Regions from separate parts of the Castellaniella sp. WN genome, predicted to be linked through region 2. Evidence: predicted binding sites of a transcription regulator. Region 2 holds the regulator's gene; the other holds the start of a gene.
What was found. Region 2 encodes FliA, which starts transcription of late flagellar genes. Its sites were predicted from a motif close to CTAAAGTTTNNNNNNNNNNNGCCGNTA; they were not measured.
Positions count from the first base shown of each region.

Region 1: ACTPOE_RS02580 (flagellin N-terminal helical domain-containing protein) is a predicted target of FliA. The motif match lies at 2,084-2,110, and genes of this name have one in related genera.

Region 1 covers NZ_JBTKZC010000001.1:562,552-571,538, reverse strand. Annotated here, with positions in the region: gene ACTPOE_RS02590 (IS630 family transposase) at 1-544, shown strand, start outside; gene ACTPOE_RS02585 (glycosyltransferase family 2 protein) at 909-1,964, opposite strand; gene ACTPOE_RS02580 (flagellin N-terminal helical domain-containing protein) at 2,193-3,035, shown strand; gene ACTPOE_RS02575 (glycosyltransferase family 9 protein) at 3,156-4,163, shown strand; gene ACTPOE_RS02570 (glycosyltransferase) at 4,182-7,844, opposite strand; gene ACTPOE_RS02565 (FkbM family methyltransferase) at 7,962-8,891, opposite strand; gene ACTPOE_RS02560 (NAD-dependent epimerase/dehydratase family protein) at 8,940-8,987, opposite strand, start outside.
Region 2 covers NZ_JBTKZC010000001.1:381,757-390,743, reverse strand. Annotated here, with positions in the region: gene trmD (tRNA (guanosine(37)-N1)-methyltransferase TrmD) at 6-800, opposite strand; gene rimM (ribosome maturation factor RimM) at 815-1,438, opposite strand; gene rpsP (30S ribosomal protein S16) at 1,460-1,720, opposite strand; gene ACTPOE_RS01765 (sulfurtransferase TusA family protein) at 1,936-2,181, opposite strand; gene alaS (alanine--tRNA ligase) at 2,281-4,899, opposite strand; gene ACTPOE_RS01755 (hemerythrin domain-containing protein) at 5,079-5,489, opposite strand; gene ACTPOE_RS01750 (RNA polymerase sigma factor FliA) at 5,596-6,348, opposite strand; gene ACTPOE_RS01745 (flagellar protein FlaG) at 6,661-7,047, shown strand; gene fliD (flagellar filament capping protein FliD) at 7,135-8,511, shown strand; gene fliS (flagellar export chaperone FliS) at 8,518-8,949, shown strand; gene ACTPOE_RS01730 (flagellar protein FliT) at 8,964-8,987, shown strand, end outside.

The sequences.
Region 1 (8,987 bases), 180 kb from region 2:
CAAGGCCGAGGGCGGCGAGGTCCACTGGGGTGACGAGACGGCGCTGGTGAACACCGACGTGCGCGGTCGCAGCTATGCGCCCAAGGGCAAGACTCCGGTGGCGATGGCCATTGGCGGGACGCGGCAGAAGCTGTCGATGATCGCCAGCGTCACCAACCAGGGCAAGGCACGCTGGATGATCATTGATGGCGCGTTCAATCACGAAAAGTTGATCGAGTTCTTCGAGTCGCTGGTCCAGGATGCCGGGCGCAAGGTGTTTCTGATCCTGGACAACCTGGGCGTGCATCACTGCAAGCCGGTGAAGGCGTGGTTGGCCGCACACTCCGATCAGATGGAAGTGTTCTATCTGCCCAGTTACAGCCCCGAACTCAATCCCGAAGAACGCTTGAATGCCGATCTCAAACACGTCATCGGGCGCAAGGTTCCGATACGCACGAAGGCCAAACTACGCGCCGCTGCAGAAGAGCACATGCAAGTCGTCGCCAGCGAGCCGGCACGTGTCAAAGCCTACTTCCAAGACTTCCACGTCAAATACGCTGCGTAAAACTGTTTGAGGGCCGGATCAATAATGCGGCGCCACCCGATAGTGCCGAAACGGTCGCGCGAACTCGACCTGCCTGAATATGCGTCTTGATAACCCGCAACCGGCAATGTGGTGTTCCCTTTCCCATGAAAATTAACCTGACAGGTTAATTATGGCAAGCTGCGGCCTCAAGCAGCAATAGGCGGCGTCGGTCTCGTCCATGGCCGGTTTCCATCGTGTTCTGGATGGAGACCATGATGCGGGTCACATGACCGCTGCGAAAGATGACTTGATCGAGAATATCCATGGGGGAAAACATGCAAACCCTTCCAGCCGCGCGCCGGACAAGCCTGATGTCCAGGCAGTCACAAGACTGTCCCCCCTTCTATTCCCCTCGCATTTTCCTGGCCATCCCCCGATACTCGGTCGCCAGCGCTTCCCGCCCGGTATTCTCGTACAGCACGGCCAGGTTCTGCGCGGCCAGATAGCTGCCCCGACCAGCAACGGATTCCGACAGATCCGGGCGTTCGCCGATCTCCAGGCACTTCAGCCAGCTGGATTCCACGACCGGCAGGAACTGGGACTCAGCCTGTGCCGGGTGCTGAATGGCCCAATCCAGGAAAACGTCGGCGACGCAGAAGAAATAATCGGGGGAATCCTGCCAATACGGGAATTCATCCTCGGCCAGCAGGATCGCCTGCTCCAGGCGGCCGGCCCGCTTCAGGCAGTACAACGAGCGCATGATCAGGTCGTACCGGAACGACTGGTCGCGGGCGCACAGCGACACCGCCGGCAGGAAACAATCCGCAGCTTCCGCGTAGCGGTCGTAGAGAGCGAGTTCCTTGCCCAACTGATAGAGCAGATAGGGGTCCTCCGGCGTCTCGGCCAGCGCCACGCGCAGCAGCGCTTCGTTGCGCCCTCGCTTGGCCTCCAGGCCCTCGGGCATATAGCCGTCGTGGCCCACGCGGATATCCAGCCGTTTCCGAGGCAGATTGCCGGGATTGGCCGCCTGTTCATGGATGCGGCCCGCATAGCGCACGCCCCTGGGCAACACACGCGTGCCCCATTCGGTCGCCTGGCGGACCTCGTCACCCTGCATGAAGCGGTTGAGGATGGCGATCTGCCCCAGGAACGGCTCCGCGCCCAAGCGGCGCAGTTGCTCATGCCCCGATTCCAGCCAGTTGTCGGCATCCAGGATCAGGTTCCAATCCGCCGAGGAATGATCCAACGCCGCGTTCCGCGCGGCGGAGAAGTCATCGATCCATTTGAAATGGTGCACCTGGGCGTCGAAGCGCCGGGCGATGGCAACAGTGTCGTCCGTCGATCCGGTGTCCAGCAGGATCGTTTCATCGACATGATCCCGCACGCTGGACAGGCAGCGGGCCAATGTGGCCGCACCGTTCTTGACGATCATGACCAGGGCGATGGTGGGAGGGTTCATCGGATCTCGCAGACTCACAGACACGGGCAACCGTGATCATGCACCAATCGCCGCTCAACCGCCACCAGAGCATGTTGGCCTCAGAAGTGACCCGCACTCAAAAAAATTTTCTAGCCTCCCTAAAGTTCCCTGCCCCCCCTCCGTTAACGTGGCAGAACAGGAGGTCACTCGGTTTGTCATCCTGGGCAAAAAGGGCGAATCCTTCGCCAAATCTCTTAGGAGTTTCTCATGGCCGTTATCAACACTAACTACCTCGCTCTGGTCTCCCAGAACAACCTGAACAAGTCCCAGGGTGCGTTGGGTTCCGCGATCCAGCGCCTGTCCTCGGGCCTGCGCATCAACAGCGCCAAAGACGACGCCGCCGGACAGGCCATCGCCAATCGTTTCACCGCCAACATCAAGGGGCTGACCCAGGCCGCCCGTAACGCCAACGACGGTATCTCGATGGCGCAAACGACGGAAGGCTCCCTGAACGAAATCAATAACAACCTGCAGCGCATTCGCGAACTGACGGTCCAGGCCTACAACGGCACGAACTCCACGGAAGACCTGGCGTCCATCAACGCAGAAGTCAAGGCCCGCCTGGCAGAAATCGACCGCGTCGCCGACCAGACCCAGTTCAACGGCACCAAAGTGCTGGACGGTTCCGCTTCCGGTGGCATCAATATCCAGGTTGGTGCCAACGACAACGAAACAATCAAGATCGAAGGCACCAACGCCAAGACGTCTGTCCTGCTTTCGGGTGCTTCCGGCATCTCGGCTGGCAGCGGCCTCGCCGTCAGCGGGAACACCGTTACCTCCGGCGCGCTGAAGAGCATTGACGATGCCATCAAGAAGGTTGACAGTATGCGTAGCGACCTGGGCGCGATCCAGAACCGCTTCGAATCCACCATCGCCAACCTGAACAACACCATCACCAACCTGTCCGCTTCGCGTTCACGTATCGAAGATGCCGACTACGCGGTGGAAGTGTCCAACATGACGCGTGCCCAGATCCTGCAACAAGCCGGCACCGCTGTACTGGCTCAGGCCAACCAGGTCCCGCAGACCATGCTGTCCCTGCTGCGTTAATTCTCAGCACCACACCGAGGCAGGGTTATACTGCCTCTAGCACTAAAACCGCCGGATTACCTCCGGCGGTTTTTTGAATATCTGTTCTCGGACATTCATCTCATCACCCCCTAGCTCCTCATGGCCCCCAAAATCCTGATTACCCGCCTGGTGGGCCTGGGAGATGTCGCATCCATCCTGATCCCTGCCGTCCGACTGGTTCGTCAACGAGCGCCAGACGCTACGATTGACGTGCTGACTTACGGAGCTGGTATTGAGTTGATGTCCCTATGTCCGGATATCAGCGACGTGCTGGGCATCACAGCCGAACAATGGCCGCGCGACCTAATCCCCGCAACTCAGAGCTTTCTGGGAATTGCCCAGGTCATCGCTGCGCGCAACTACGATCAGGTCATCTGTCTGGACACCTGGTTCATGCCCTGCTTCCTGGCACAGGTCCTGATCGACGTCGGGCTGAATGTGGAAGGCAATCACCTGAATCGCCCGGTGAACGACTTTTTCACCATGCTGCATGCCAGAAAGCTGCCGGCGGATTATTTCGATACCGCTTTCATGGCCAGCACATACCCAAACATGAAGGACTGGTTGCGCCCCTGGTGGCTGGAACCGCAGCCCCATGCCAACTATCCGGAATACTACCTGATTCACTGCTGCAGTCTAGGCGATACGATCGAATCACGCCTGTCCATCGAAGCTGACGCCGCATTCCGCAACACGGCGGCCGGGCGCCCGATCATAGCAGTGTCATTTCGCGGCACCACGGCCATCAAGCACTACAAGCAGGCGGATGCTCTGACCCACCTGCTGGAGCAGACGGGCTACCACGTCTGGGCAGGCTTCGATGGCAGCCTGCCCATGCACACAAGCCTGGCGCGACTGGCCGCCACCGATTTACTGATTACCGTAGCAACCTCCACGCAGTGGCTAGCCAAGCTGGCAGGCTGTCCATCCCTGATGCTGCCAGGCGCCATGCACCCGGCCATTTTGGGGGCGGAATACACCATGGACCAGACCGTGGATTGCCAATACTGCTGTCAACGCGGCTGCCCTGCTGGCCGAAATTACGCCTGCATGGATGTGCCGGCAGAAGCAGTGATGGCGCGGGTCAGGCAGATACTGGTCAAATAGACTGTCAGCCCTTGCCGCTCAAGCGGCGCCCGATGCCACCCCCCAGGCACGGGCCCACTGATCCAGAAAATCCCCCTCCAGCATCCAGTTCTGTCGAACTGCGTCACGCAAGGCGTCGCCCTTCTGGCCTAAGGCCTCAGAATCGGCCAGATGCTCGCGAATGGCTCGCACCCAATCCTGAGTGCGGTTGCGCACCCGCGTCACCGGCAAACCGCACTGGTAGGGATCGATATCCGTACAGATAATCGGCACCCCGCATGCGCCCAGCTCTAGCAGGCGCAGATTGCTCTTGCAGCGATTAAACTGGTTCATTTCTAACGGCACCACGGCCAAATCCAGATTCAAGGCAGCCAGTTGCGCCGGATACTGATCAATGGGAAATCCCGGATGGAACTCACAAACAACATCGTCTGGCTTCATACCCATGAAAACCCATTCAACCTCATCCTGCAAGTCCTTAACCACAGAACGAATTTCTGCCAGATCTCCCGTATGACTGATTCCGCCCGCCCACCCTATCCGCATTTTCTTCTTTGTGCGTCGCTGACCCTGCAGCCCCCCCCACGGCTTCAAGGGTAACCCATTGAGGGCCACTCGAATATCATCGTGGAAATCTGCATATTCCCGCGCCAGTGTCGGTGTAGAAACCACCAACCAATCAACCTGCTCGATCGTACGGCGCATTTTCTTGATCAAACCTTGCGGTAGGTCCGAGCGATGAATATTGCGTGTTGGAAGATTAGGAAGATAGTCGTCGAACTCCAGGACAACCTTGGCACCCGTAATCTCGCGGTAACGACGAATCTGGGTCAAAATACCTTCGTTTCGCCAGGCCCCCTGCAGCACAATCACATCTGGCTGGATGCGGGCCACATCGGTGAAATGGAAATCGCCATACTTCAGCCCGCCGTCCAGACGCAACTCGCCGGCCATGGCTCTGAAGGGATGCAGAATTCGATAATGCCCGCAACCATACCAATCTCCATGCACCGCCAGCACCACCGGCAAAGGACGACCCGGTAAGGGTTCTTGGATTCGAGACGCGTCCCGACTAAGAGTAAAGCCAGGAGAATACTTACCAAAAGCTGGATGATAGTTCGGATCCCGCGCCAACTGCTGCAACCACCGCTGATACAAACGGTCGCGCTGCTCGTCATCCGGATTGGCCTGTAGGCCAAACTTCTCGGTTAACGCCCGGCTCGCACCGCCCATGTGCAACAGACCAGTATCCGGCTCCAGGACCAGCAGATACCCTACCTGTATCGCCTTCATGCACAGGTCTGCGTCCGCATAATAGATAGGAAAGGATTCGGCATCGAAACCTCCCAACTCATCAAAAACCTGGCGCCTCATCATCATGCACGATGCACTGAGCGCGCTGACATTCTGCTGGACGATCAGACGATTCATATAGCCCCGGCGATCCTCCGGCACCCCTCTGAATGCCGCGCCGACGCTATTGTCCATCCCCAACACCTGGCCGCATTGTTCCACTCCACCATCGGGAATATCCAGACGCGAACCGACCATTCCGACCTCTGGCCGCAATGCATGCCGCAGCAATCGCTCCAACCAATCGGATCGTGTACGCTCTCCAAACTGAATGTCATTATTCAGAAACAAAAATACGTCCCCGCGTGCCCGGGTGACAGCAAAATTATTCATGGCCGCAAAGTCAAAGGATTGTGGCCAACGCACGACGTGAATCTGATCCGTCTCCATGGCTTCGAGTCCAGCTAGAAATGCCACGGCATCAGGATCGGCACTACCATTATCCACGACTAGTAACTCATAATGAAGGTATGCCGTACGCTCCATCAGCCCTTCGATGCATGCTCGCAATATCGGCAACTGATCTCGCGTAGGGATGATAATGGAAATCAGTGGCTGCATCGTCAGGGGATATTCGATATGCTGCAGGCCGAGTAATGGTCCCGACTCGACCTTCGCCTCCAGTCCCATACGCACGAAATGCGCCTGCGTCACGGCAGGAAACCAGAGCATTGTGTCTGAATCGCAGACCCAATCCATCAAACTACGCCCACCGAACTGCAGTACCTCTGGAATATGTCCCACGACCGGCGGACCGACCTGCTCCACCAAGCGCCAGAGCAAGTCGACAGGCGCCAGGTCTGCGACTCGTTCATCCAGCCCCCCCGCCGCCTGGACGGCTGCGGTGCTGATCACCAAGTTACGGCCGATATAGGGGTAGCTGCGTAGCAGATCAACATTCAAATCAGGCTTGAACATCGGGTTTACCGGCTGCCCATCCTTCAGGACCGCCTCATCCACGTACCAGATCAGCGGATCCGGCTTGCGCAAGCGGTATTCCCCCATTGTCAACGTTGCGTGAGGTACCAAACGATCACCTGCATGCAAAATCCACAGAAAATCCGGTATCCCGCCCTGGTTAATCCTATCAGAGAGCAACTTGGCCCAATGCGCATCTCCTGACAATAACTCAATCTCGCCCCCTGCAGCCTGAACCGGCACGTTACGGCCGATCAACCAAACACCATCAACAGGTCTGTGCTGAATACCCAGGCTCTCCAACGTATCAATCAGTGCTTGAACATCCGCATCATCCGGCATGATCACTACAGCACCTAGGGATCCAACCCCGGAAGAGGTTTCTAACAATGTTTTGAGAGCAAGTGTTCGGGCAGAGGATGGAGTACGCTCAGACATCCACTGAGGAAAACCCCATGAGTCAGCCTCTGGATCCTTCGCAGAAGTAATCTGAAAACTAATCGAATAAGGACCCGCATCCTGTGACTCCACAGGAGTGATTTCTTGAGTAGCGATAATGAATTTCTTAAGATTAACAATGAATTCTTTATGTATACCCAAGTAAAGATCTTGAAACCCTTTGGTTTCCTTACGAGCATTCTGCAGTGACTCTTCAGAATCATCCAGAGCTCGCCCTGGAAAATCCAAGCGTCCATCTATATTTTCCTTATCATGAAACGTTTCTGGCCGCTTTGTAAACGGAGAGTCCATCATCACAACGGGGCATCCGCATAAAGCAGCTTCTCCTATGATTGCAGAATTGGCGAAACAATAAAGAACTTCAGCGCCTCGCAACAAGGCAGCCAATTCTTCACGAGAAGAAGGCCACTCGGAAGTAATGACGGTACTCGTTTCAAATAATTTCTCATGCTTTTCTCTGGCCGTAAAATAGCGTCCCGGATATACCAAAGCCCCTTTTCTGCAAGCATCCAATGGGTTTTCTTTATTATTGAATAAATTGAAATCAAGAACTGGGGTGGTTAATACAAGACTTCCTGCTTCTGAAAACCCGCGAGACAAGTATTCCTTATCATAAAAAACGAGAAAATCAGACTCGGCAAAATCAGAAGGACCACCCAATAACCCTAAATGGTTCAATATATAACGAACCACACATTTAGCGTGCAAAGGGTTCCCATGAGTCACTTCTGGGTATACAGCGATAGGTTCAATGCCGATCTCTTGATGCTTTTTTACGATATCTTCGGTCAGAACCGGTGTGCGCAATTTTGGAAATACTCCGTCAGTGCAAACGTATGCCTCTTCACCCATCCTGTTCAGGTAATGGCAAAGTAAATGCAATACCTGAACCCCAGAAGAAATTCTACGATAAGGAGGGGCATACACATAATAGGGCCTTCTGCCACTTAGGTAGATATCATCAAGTTCCATAACACAGAAGCTCTACGTTATTAATAAAACCCACATTTTGCGTGTTATCACACGAAATTTCTATCATTTATAAAAAACACCTATAATCATTAAAGCACATAAGAATGCAAGACGCCCTCAATCACATGCCCATTTTCTGATTATGGATTCATGCCGAACTGGATGAAGAAAGACAAAATTGGTCTGCACTGTTTCTTCTGTTACCATGACACAACGCTCGAGCTTTTCATTCTTCTCAGAAAAAATCCAAGCCTCATAACCATACTGTGTCAAAATTTCAAACACATCATTTGGATGATAGCCAAATTCCTTGGACCATTTCCGCAAGAGTTCGATCAGAAGCACCGGAGTATGAGACAGGATGTCCTGTCCACCCTGCACGACTAAGAGCTCAGCCCCCTCGACGTCAATCTTGATTAGGCTTGGAATCAGCTGATAAGCTGCACAAAAAGAATCGAGTGTCATTGTAGAGCAGACAATCTTCTCAAGCTCAGCGTGTCCTCTGGATTGACCAGTCAGCTTCATGGATGTTGCGCCGGCAACGTCTTTGGCAAAGAGAAACTCAACCTCTCCCGGCCGATCAGACATCCCGGCACAAACAGGTTTAATATTTTTAGAATTATTTAAAGCAATGTTTTTTTTCAACGCATCGAACGTGCTGGGAATCGGTTCAAATGCGCGAATAGTAGAATTTGGGAAAGCCCGGGACAAAACAAGGGAATACCAACCACGATTAGCACCAACATCCAAAAAGACACCGCAATCGTCAAAAACGGATTTCATGAAATCCGTTTCCTTTTCCTCATAAATTCCAAAATTCATCAAGGCATACCCCGTCGCATGAAGATCGACAGGATCTATATACATGGAAATCTGATGCATCTTGGATTTAATAACAACCCCACTCGCTAAAAGCCGAACTTCCTCTACATCCGTGCCATTGATGAAGGCCGGATATTCGAATAGAGAGAGGTGCAGATCAAAAGTTTTTTCTGCATATTCATATTTGGAAATTTTGTCCGACAGATAATCCTTCTTGACTTCCATCAGATGATTTTCATTCGAGGAAACATTACCCAAGGCCCAACTCCAAATTTAAATATTTCTGAAATGACTCAATACCCTTCGAAACCCGATCTCAGG
Region 2 (8,987 bases):
GTTCGTTAGGCGCCGGCGTGCTTCGCCGGCCGCGCCGCCTGTTCCAGCGTGCGCTCGTCGCGCGCGTCCAGCTCGCCCGCGGCCCGCGCACGGTCGATCAGGTCGGGCCGGCGCGCCGCCGTCAGCGCCAGGGACTGGTCCCGCCGCCAGGCGGCGATGCGCGCATGGTGACCGGACAGCAGGGGTTCGGGCACGGCGTCGCCGCGCCAGTCCTCGGGCCGGGTGTAGTGCGGGCTGTCCAGCAGGCCGCTCAGGGCGGAATTGAAGGAATCCTGCACGGCGGACTCGGCATCGTGCAAGACTCCCGGCAGCAGGCGGACTACGCTGTCCATCAGGACCATGGCCCCCAGTTCGCCTCCCGACAGCACGAAATCTCCCAGAGAAACTTCCTCGTCTACATAGTGGTCGATGAAGCGCTGGTCGATGCCCTCATAGCGGCCGCAGATCAGGATGGCGCCCGCGCCCTCCGCCCAGCGCCGGGCGCGGGCCTGGTCGTGCGTCCGGCCGGCCGGCGACAGCAGTACGACGGGAACCGGCGCGCCCGGGGCGTCGACTCCCTCCCGCAAGCGGGCGGCGCGGGCCGCCTCGACCGCCAGGGCCAGGGGTTCGGCCAGCATCACCATGCCCGGGCCGCCGCCGTAAGGGCGGTCGTCCACCGTGCGGTGGACATCGGTCGTGAAGTCGCGGGGATTCCACGCCACCAGGGACCAGATCCCCCGGGCATGCGCGCGGCCGCTGACGCCTTGGTCGCGCACGGCGGCGAACATCTCGGGAAACAGCGTGATCAGGTCAAACCGCATGACACGATCCGGCTTCAGAAGTCGGCCGGCCAGTCGCTGTCGATGCGGCGGGCCTGGAGATCGACATGCTGCACGTGCGCCGCCACGAAGGGCACCAGGACGTGACGCGGCCGACCCCGCGCATCGGCGAACGGGTGGAAGACACCGCCGGCGTCGGGCGCGCCCAGCGCCACTTGCAGCACGGCATGGGCGCCATTGTCCAGCACCTGGTCGACGCGCCCCAGCAGCCGGGGACCGTCGTCCCCCATGCCGTGGAAATCGCAACCGATCAGGTCGATCCAATAATATTCATCGTCGTCCGCTTTCGGAAACGATGCCCGGGACACCCATACGGTGCAGCCCCGCAGCGCTTCGGCCGCGTCGCGGTCGGCGATCCCGTCGGCCTGGGCCGCCAGGAACTGCCCGCCCTGACGGCGGCAGGCGCGGATATTCAGACCGCGCGGACGCATTGAAGCGCCCGTTCCCAGAGCGGGATCGGGCGCTTTGAGCCACCAGACCGGCGCACCCGACAGTGCATCCGCCTGAGGCGAATGAGGCTGAATTTTCAGCCAGCCGCGCACACCGTGAGCATTGACCACCCGGCCGACCTCGACCAGATCGTCCGGCGGCGCTGCATCCAGGAACACGGAATCGGCCATCGCCGGCACGACGGACCGCGATCAAGCGGCGGACGCGACCTTGGCGGAATATTCCTTCACCAGGCGGGCGACCGTGTCGGACAGCTGGGCGCCCTTGCCCACCCAATGCTGAACGCGATCCAGGGCCAGGCGCAGGTTTTCCTGACCTTCAGCGGCGACGGGGTTGTAGAAACCCACGCGTTCGATGAAACGGCCATCGCGGCGATTACGCGAATCGGCAGCAACGACATTGTAGAAGGGACGCTTCTTCGAGCCGCCGCGGGCCAGACGAATCACAACCATGGACAATCCTTTGAAAATGCTATGAAAAACGCAAAATTCTAGCATCAATCGAATTGATAATCAACGAATCGATACTACGAGATACCATCTATCCGCTTCCGATACCACAACGAAAGTCGGCATGATCGAACTGTTCGAATCCGATACGATAAAACGTGAATTATCACTGCCTGGCGAAGACGGCGGCGGCGCAACAATCCGGAAAAGCACCAGACTCAACGACGTCGGACGTAGTGCACCTGGACGGCATCGTCACGCGCCTGCTGCGCCAGCAACGCGTTGCCGGTCTGCTGACAGAACGCCTGGAAATCCCGGCCCGCGTGGGGGTCGGTGGTCAGCACAGCCAGCACCTGGCCGCTTTCCATGCGGGCCAGGGCCTTCTTGGTGCGCAGGATCGGCAAGGGGCAGTTCAGCCCCCGGGCGTCGATTTCCTGGTCCGCGCACGGGATGTCTACACTCATATCGATTCCTTGGCACCACACCCTCCACGGCGCTCCGTGCAAGGCGCTCCGACTCGTCAGGCACAGGACAAGCCCGCGGGGACTGCCCTGTGTCCGGACTCATCCCAACCGGTCGGCCACCCAGGCCCGCACCCCGGCCAGTGCGCCGTCCAGCGATGCCACGTCGGAGCCGCCGCCCATGGCCATGTCCGGACGGCCGCCACCCTTGCCACCCACCTGGGCGGCAATGGAACCCACCAGATCGCCAGCCTTGACCCGCGCCGTCAACTCGGGACTGACGCCGGCCACCAGGCTGATCTTGTCGTCCGCCACGGCGGCCAGCAGGATCACCGCGCCGGGCAGTTTCGACTTGAGCTGATCGACCATGCCGCGCAGCGCCTTGGGGTCCACGCCCGCCAGCCGCACCGCCAGCAGCTTCGCCCCGGCGACGTCCACGGCCTGACCGGCCAGGTCGGAACCCGCGGCAGCGGCCAGTTTGTCCTGCAGACGTTCGAGCTCGCGCTCGATCTGGCGCGTCTGCTGCTGCAGAGCCTGGATGCGGTCCGGCACTTCGACGGGCTGGGTCTTGAGCAGCCCGGCCGCCTGGTCCAGCGTCTCGCGGGTCCGCTGCACCCAGGCCAGGGCGTTGCGGCCGGTGATGGCCTCGACCCGGCGGATGCCGGCGGCCACGCCGCCCTCGGACACGATCTTGAACAGGCCGATGTCGCCTGTACGTGCCACGTGGGTGCCGCCGCACAGTTCGCGCGAGAAGCCGATGTCCAGCACCCGCACCACATCGCCGTATTTCTCGCCGAACAAGGCCATCGCCCCGCCGGCCACGGCCTCGTCGTAGGCCATGTGCTGCGTCCGCACCGCCTGGTTGGCCAGGACTTCGTCGTTGACGATGACTTCCACCTGCGCGATCTGTTCGGCCGTCATGGGCGCATCATGCGCGAAGTCGAAGCGGGTCTTGTCCGGATCGACCAGGGAACCGCGCTGCTGCACATGGCCGCCCAGCACCTGGCGCAGGGCCTTGTGCATCAGGTGGGTGGCCGAATGATTGCGCATCGTGTCGGCGCGGCGCCGGGCGTCGACTTGCGCACGCACCGTGTCGCCCACGGCCAGGGCGCCCTGCTCCAGAACACCGTGGTGGCCAAAAACATCGGCCTGGATCTTCTGAGTGTCCGCCACCTGGAATCGGGCCGCCGCGCCGACCAGCAGGCCGGTGTCGCCCACCTGGCCGCCGGATTCGGCATAGAACGGCGTCGAGTCCAGCACCACCACGGCCTGCTGGCCCTGCGCGATCGACCGCACCGAAACGCCGTCCACGTACAACGCCGTGACGGCGGCCTGGCCTTCCAGATGGTCGTAGCCGTCGAAGCGCGTTGCCACGCCATCGTAGCTGAGATCGGCCGACGCCTTGAATTTGCCGGCGGCGCGCGCCTGCTCGCGCTGATGCGCCATCGCCTGTTCGAAACCGTCCAGATCGGCGGGAATGGAGCGCTCGCGGCAGATATCGGCCGTCAGATCGACCGGAAAGCCGTAGGTGTCGTAGAGGGTGAACAGCGTCTGGCCGTCCAGCGCCTGACCGGCCGGCAGGGCCGCCAGGGCGGATTCCAGGATGCGCATGCCGTTTTCCAGGGTCTCGCCGAAGCGTTCCTCTTCCTGGCGCAGCACCTGCTCGACCCGGGCCTGCTGGGCGGCCAGTTCGGGATAGGCATCGCCCATCTGCCCGACCAGGTCGGCCACCAGCCGGTGGAAGAACAGGCCCTTCTGGCCCAGCTTGTGCCCGTGCCGCAGGGCACGCCGGATGATGCGGCGCAGCACGTAGCCGCGCCCCTCGTTGCCGGGAATCACGCCATCGACCACCAGGAAACCGCAGGCACGGATGTGATCGGCGATGACTTTCAGGGAATTGTCGGCCAGATCCGTGCAGCCGGTCTCGCGCGCCGCGGTGCGGATCAGGTTCTGGAACAGGTCGATCTCATAATTGGAGTGGACGTGCTGCAGCACGGCGGAGATGCGCTCCAGACCCATGCCGGTGTCCACGCAGGGCTTGGGCAGCGGGCGCATCGTGCCCTGGGCGTCGCGCTCGAACTGCATGAACACCAGATTCCAGATCTCGATGTAGCGATCGCCGTCCTCTTCGGGCGATCCCGGGGGGCCGCCCCAGATCTCCGGGCCGTGGTCGTAGAAGATCTCGGAACAGGGACCGCAAGGACCTGTGTCGGCCATCTGCCAGAAGTTGTCCGAGGCGTAGCGCGCGCCCTTGTTGTCGCCGATGCGGATGATGCGTTCGCGGGGCACCCCGATTTCCTGCGCCCAGATGTCGTAAGCCTCGTCGTCTTCCTGGTAGACGGTGACCCACAACTTTTCCTTGGGCAGGCCGTAGACCTCGGTCAGAAGGGTCCAGGCGTACGTGATGGCGTCGCGCTTGAAATAGTCCCCGAAGCTGAAGTTGCCCAGCATCTCGAAGAAAGTATGGTGCCGGGCGGTGTAGCCGACATTTTCCAGATCATTGTGCTTGCCCCCCGCGCGCACGCAGCGCTGCGCGGTGGTCGCCCGGTGATAAGGCCGGGTGTCCTTGCCGGTGAAGACGTCCTTGAACTGGACCATGCCGGCGTTGGTGAACAGCAGCGTCGGGTCGTTGCCCGGCACCAGCGGCGAGGAAGGAACGACCTGGTGTCCCTTGGACTCGAAAAAGGACAGGAATTTCTGACGGATCTCGGAGGTTTTCATTCGTTTGGCCGCTGGGGGGAAACTAGCCGGCCATTATATGCGTTTTGATACCGTCAACTACGCGTCCTTGTGCGCGGTCCCTGACCGATCAGGCACTTGCCCGGTCCCTCCGGGGGGGAAGGCCGGCAGGCCACGCCCCCAAAGTCCCAGACCGGATCGACCCGCCTCCGGATACGGGTCTACAGCGCCTCGATAGCCGGGTAGAACTCGCGGTTCTCGCGCAGCATCCGATCGTGCACGTTTTTCAGCACCATGTTGGCCTCGGCGCGGAAGTCTTCCGGACTGCGCGTCAACAGCGTGGCATTGCCCCAACGGCGGGCGAAATTGATGAAGGCGCTGGCAATGCCTTTCATATCGTTCTGGTAGGCCACGCTCATGCGCGCCATGCGGTCGTCGCCGCTTTGTTCCAGTGATGGATACAGAATCCGGTCCTCGATGGCCAGGTGCTGGGTGACGACCTGGGCCAGGGTCTTCAGTTCATGGGCGATGTCCACGGCGTGATCGGCGATCCCCTGGTGGGATAGTCGGCGCAGCAAACTGATGCCGCCGAGGATTTCGACGTGCTGGTGCTTGAAACGATCGATATTCATGATGAGGTTCCCTCGCCATTGTGATCCGGCAGCCTGTGCCGTATAAGATATATGTTAAATGAATCTTTTTACGCGCGCAAGACGCCGAGCAGCCCGGACAGCCCTCTCACAAAAGATGTTCGTAATCGTCGGTATCGGCGTCAGGTTCCCAGGAGTGGCTGGCCAGCCAAGCGCGGATGCGCGCCACGGCCTGGGATCGCAACTGGGACACGCGCCCTTCGGTGATTTCCAGGACGGCGGCGATTTCCTTCTGGTTCAGATCCTGCTCGAACTGCAGCGACAGCAGCAGTTGCTCGCGTTCCGGCAGATTGCGGATCGCCTCGATCAGCACCGACCGCAGGCCCTCGCGCATCAGCCAGTCCAGGGGATTGCCGCCCTGGCCACCCGCAACCGCGTCCAGCACACCCTCGCCGTCGCGATCTTCCCGGTGCAGAGCCAGGTCTTCGTACATCAGCACCTGGACACCATGCGCCTCTTCGAGCAGCGTCTGATAGCTGGCCAGGCTCATGCCCATTTCCTCGGCGATCTCGGTCTCGGTCGCCGGGCGCAGCAGGCGATGGCGCAGCGTCCGGATGGCGTCCTCGATGCCGCGCGCCTTGGCGCGCACGCTGCGCGGCAGCCAGTCTTGACTGCGCAATTCATCCAGCATGGCGCCACGGATGCGGGTGACCGCGTAGGTCTCGAATTGCGCGTCGGCCTGCTGCTGGTAGCGCCGCACCGCATCCAGCAGCCCCATCATGCCGGCCTGCATCAGGTCGTCGAGTTCGACGCTGGCCGGCAATTTGCCGATCAGCGCCAGGGCCTGCCGACGCACGAGCGGCGCATGGCGGGCGATCAACTGGTCCTCGGAAAGAGGCATCGCACAATCCGTGAAACACATTATGAGATGCAAGTATGCATCATGAACGCCCCGGATGTTTTCCCAAGCAACATGGCTTTCCCCCGTGAATTTCCTCCGCAAAGTCCCCTGCCTGGCCTTTGCCGGCCTGGCCCCGGGGCATTGTTTCCGGAGTTCCCGGAACATCGTTCCTAAAGTTTTCCCGGATCCCGCCGTTATGCCAGAGTGAAAATCCAGGATCCGCCCGATCCGGAGGATATGTCCCGGGCGCTTCCTGAACAGAACAAGCACACCCGGACAGGAGCACGCATGATTCACCCCATTGGAAACCAATTGGCATCCTCCAGCCTGGGTCTGGCGGCTCCCGTGTCCGAGCGCTTGCCGGCCCAGTCCGATCCCGCCGCCCAGGTCACGCCCGTCGACGACGCCCAGTCCAGCCGCTTCGGAAAGCATGCCGATTCGCGTGAACTCGGCCTGCGACAGCCGATCGAGCCGCCGAAATCCTCTCTGGAAAAAGCCCTCGAATCCGTCAACGACAGCCTCAAGGCCTGGTCCACCGGCATGCGCTTCGAGATGGACGAGGAAGCCCAGCGACTGGTCGTCTCGATCGTGGACAGCACGACCGGCGAGGTTCTGCGCACGATCCCTTCCGAAGCCGTCCTGCGAGTCGCGAAAATGATTGTCCAGCTCCAGGGCTCCGGCGTGGACACCCAGGCCTGATCCACGAATCTAAAACGAAATCTCACCCCACACATCGTCTTTGCCGCCGCCGAACCGGGGCATAATGGCTAAACGGAGAATCACATCATGGCATCAGTCTCTTCCCTCGGTCTGTCCGGCCTGCCGCTCACGGACCTGCTCGACAAGCTGAAAACCAATGAAAGCCAGGTTCTGAACACCATCAAGAGCCGGCAGACGGCGGCGGAGGCCAAACTCTCCGCCTACAGCAAGCTGAAAGACGCCGTCGCGTCCCTCCAGAAGGCCGCGCAGGCCGTCGGCAAGGCGGACGCCTTCGGGGCGCTCGCCGTGAAATCCGGCTCGGACGCTTTTTCCGCGACGGCCGGCAGCTCGGCCATCCCGGGCCAGTACTCCATCCAGGTCGACAAACTCGCCTCGGCCCAGACACTGGTCTACGCCGGCCGGGCCGACCGCACCACCGGCATCGGCACCGATGGCACCCTGAAGATCACCATCGACGGCACGGAAAAATCCATCGACCTGAGCGGCAAGGGTACGTCCCTGAACGACCTGGTGGCCGCCATCAACGCCGACTCCGACATCGGAGTGAACGCCACCATCGTCAATGACGGCACGCCCGGCAGCCAGTACCGCCTGCTGCTGACCAGTCGCCAGACCGGCGAGCAGAACGCCGTCACCAACATCACGGTCGACGGCAACGCCGACCTGGACGCCTTCCTGGGCTATGCGGGCGGCGGCTCCACGGCGGGCGTCACGGTCCAGGATGCTTCCAACGCCGAACTGACCATCAACGGCATCGCCGTCACCAGCCAGAGCAACACCATCGAAAACGTGATCGACGGCGTCAAGCTGACACTGAACCAGACCACGGCCAGCGCCGCCAACCTGACCCTGACCCGCGACGACAGCGTCGCCCAGAAAGCGGTCCAGGATTTCGTCTCGTCCTACAACAGCCTGCTGGGCACGATCAAGACGCTGACCGCCTACAACACCGATGCCAAGACCTCGTCCGCCCTGACCGGCGACTCGCTCGCCCGTTCGGTGCAGACCCGCATGCGCGACGCGATTTCCGGGGCATTCGATCCCGCCAGCAATACCAATCTGTCGAAGATCGGCATCACGACGGACCCCAAGACCGGCGAACTGAAGATCGACAACGACAAGCTCGCCAAGGCGCTGTCCGAGAACCCCGACGGCGTGAAGTCCCTATTCACCAGCGGCACCGGCATCGGTGGCCGGGTGGATGCCGCCGCCGATGCCTTCACCAAGACCGGCGGGATCTTCAGCACCACCACCGACGGCCTGAACAAGACCATCTCCGACATCAAGAAACAGTACGACGCAACGTCCGACCGCATCGACCAGCGCATGGAGACTTACCGCGCCCAGTTCACCCAGTTGGACGCCATGGTCAGCCAGATGAACTCGCTCAGCAGCTACCTGTCGCAGCAGCTCAGCGCGCTGAGCGGCAGCAAGAGCAGCTAAACCGCCATGACCTACGCCCCCCGTTCCCGCTCCGCCCGCGCCACCGGCTCCTACACCAACATCGGGCTCGAGACCGAAGTACTCGGCGCCTCGCCCGAGCGCCTGATCTCGCTGCTGTTCCGGGGCGCGCTGACAGCCATCGCCCAGGCCCGCCACCATCTGCGCAATGGCAACATCCAGGAACGCGGCAAGGCCCTGTCCAAGGCCATCGACATCGTGGACTCGGGCCTGAAGGCGGGCGTGGACACCGAACGCGGCGGCGAAGTCGCCCGCCTGCTGATCGCATCCTACGAGATCATCATCCGCGACCTGATGCAGGCCAACCTGCACAGCGACGAAGCCAAGCTCGATACGGCCGAAAAAATGCTGATCGACCTGGCCGGCGCCTGGCACACGGCCGTCGACCCCCAGTTCGGCGATCCTCCCCCCAGCCACTGACCGGAATCCCGCCATTGAGCACGCCGCACGCCTCCATC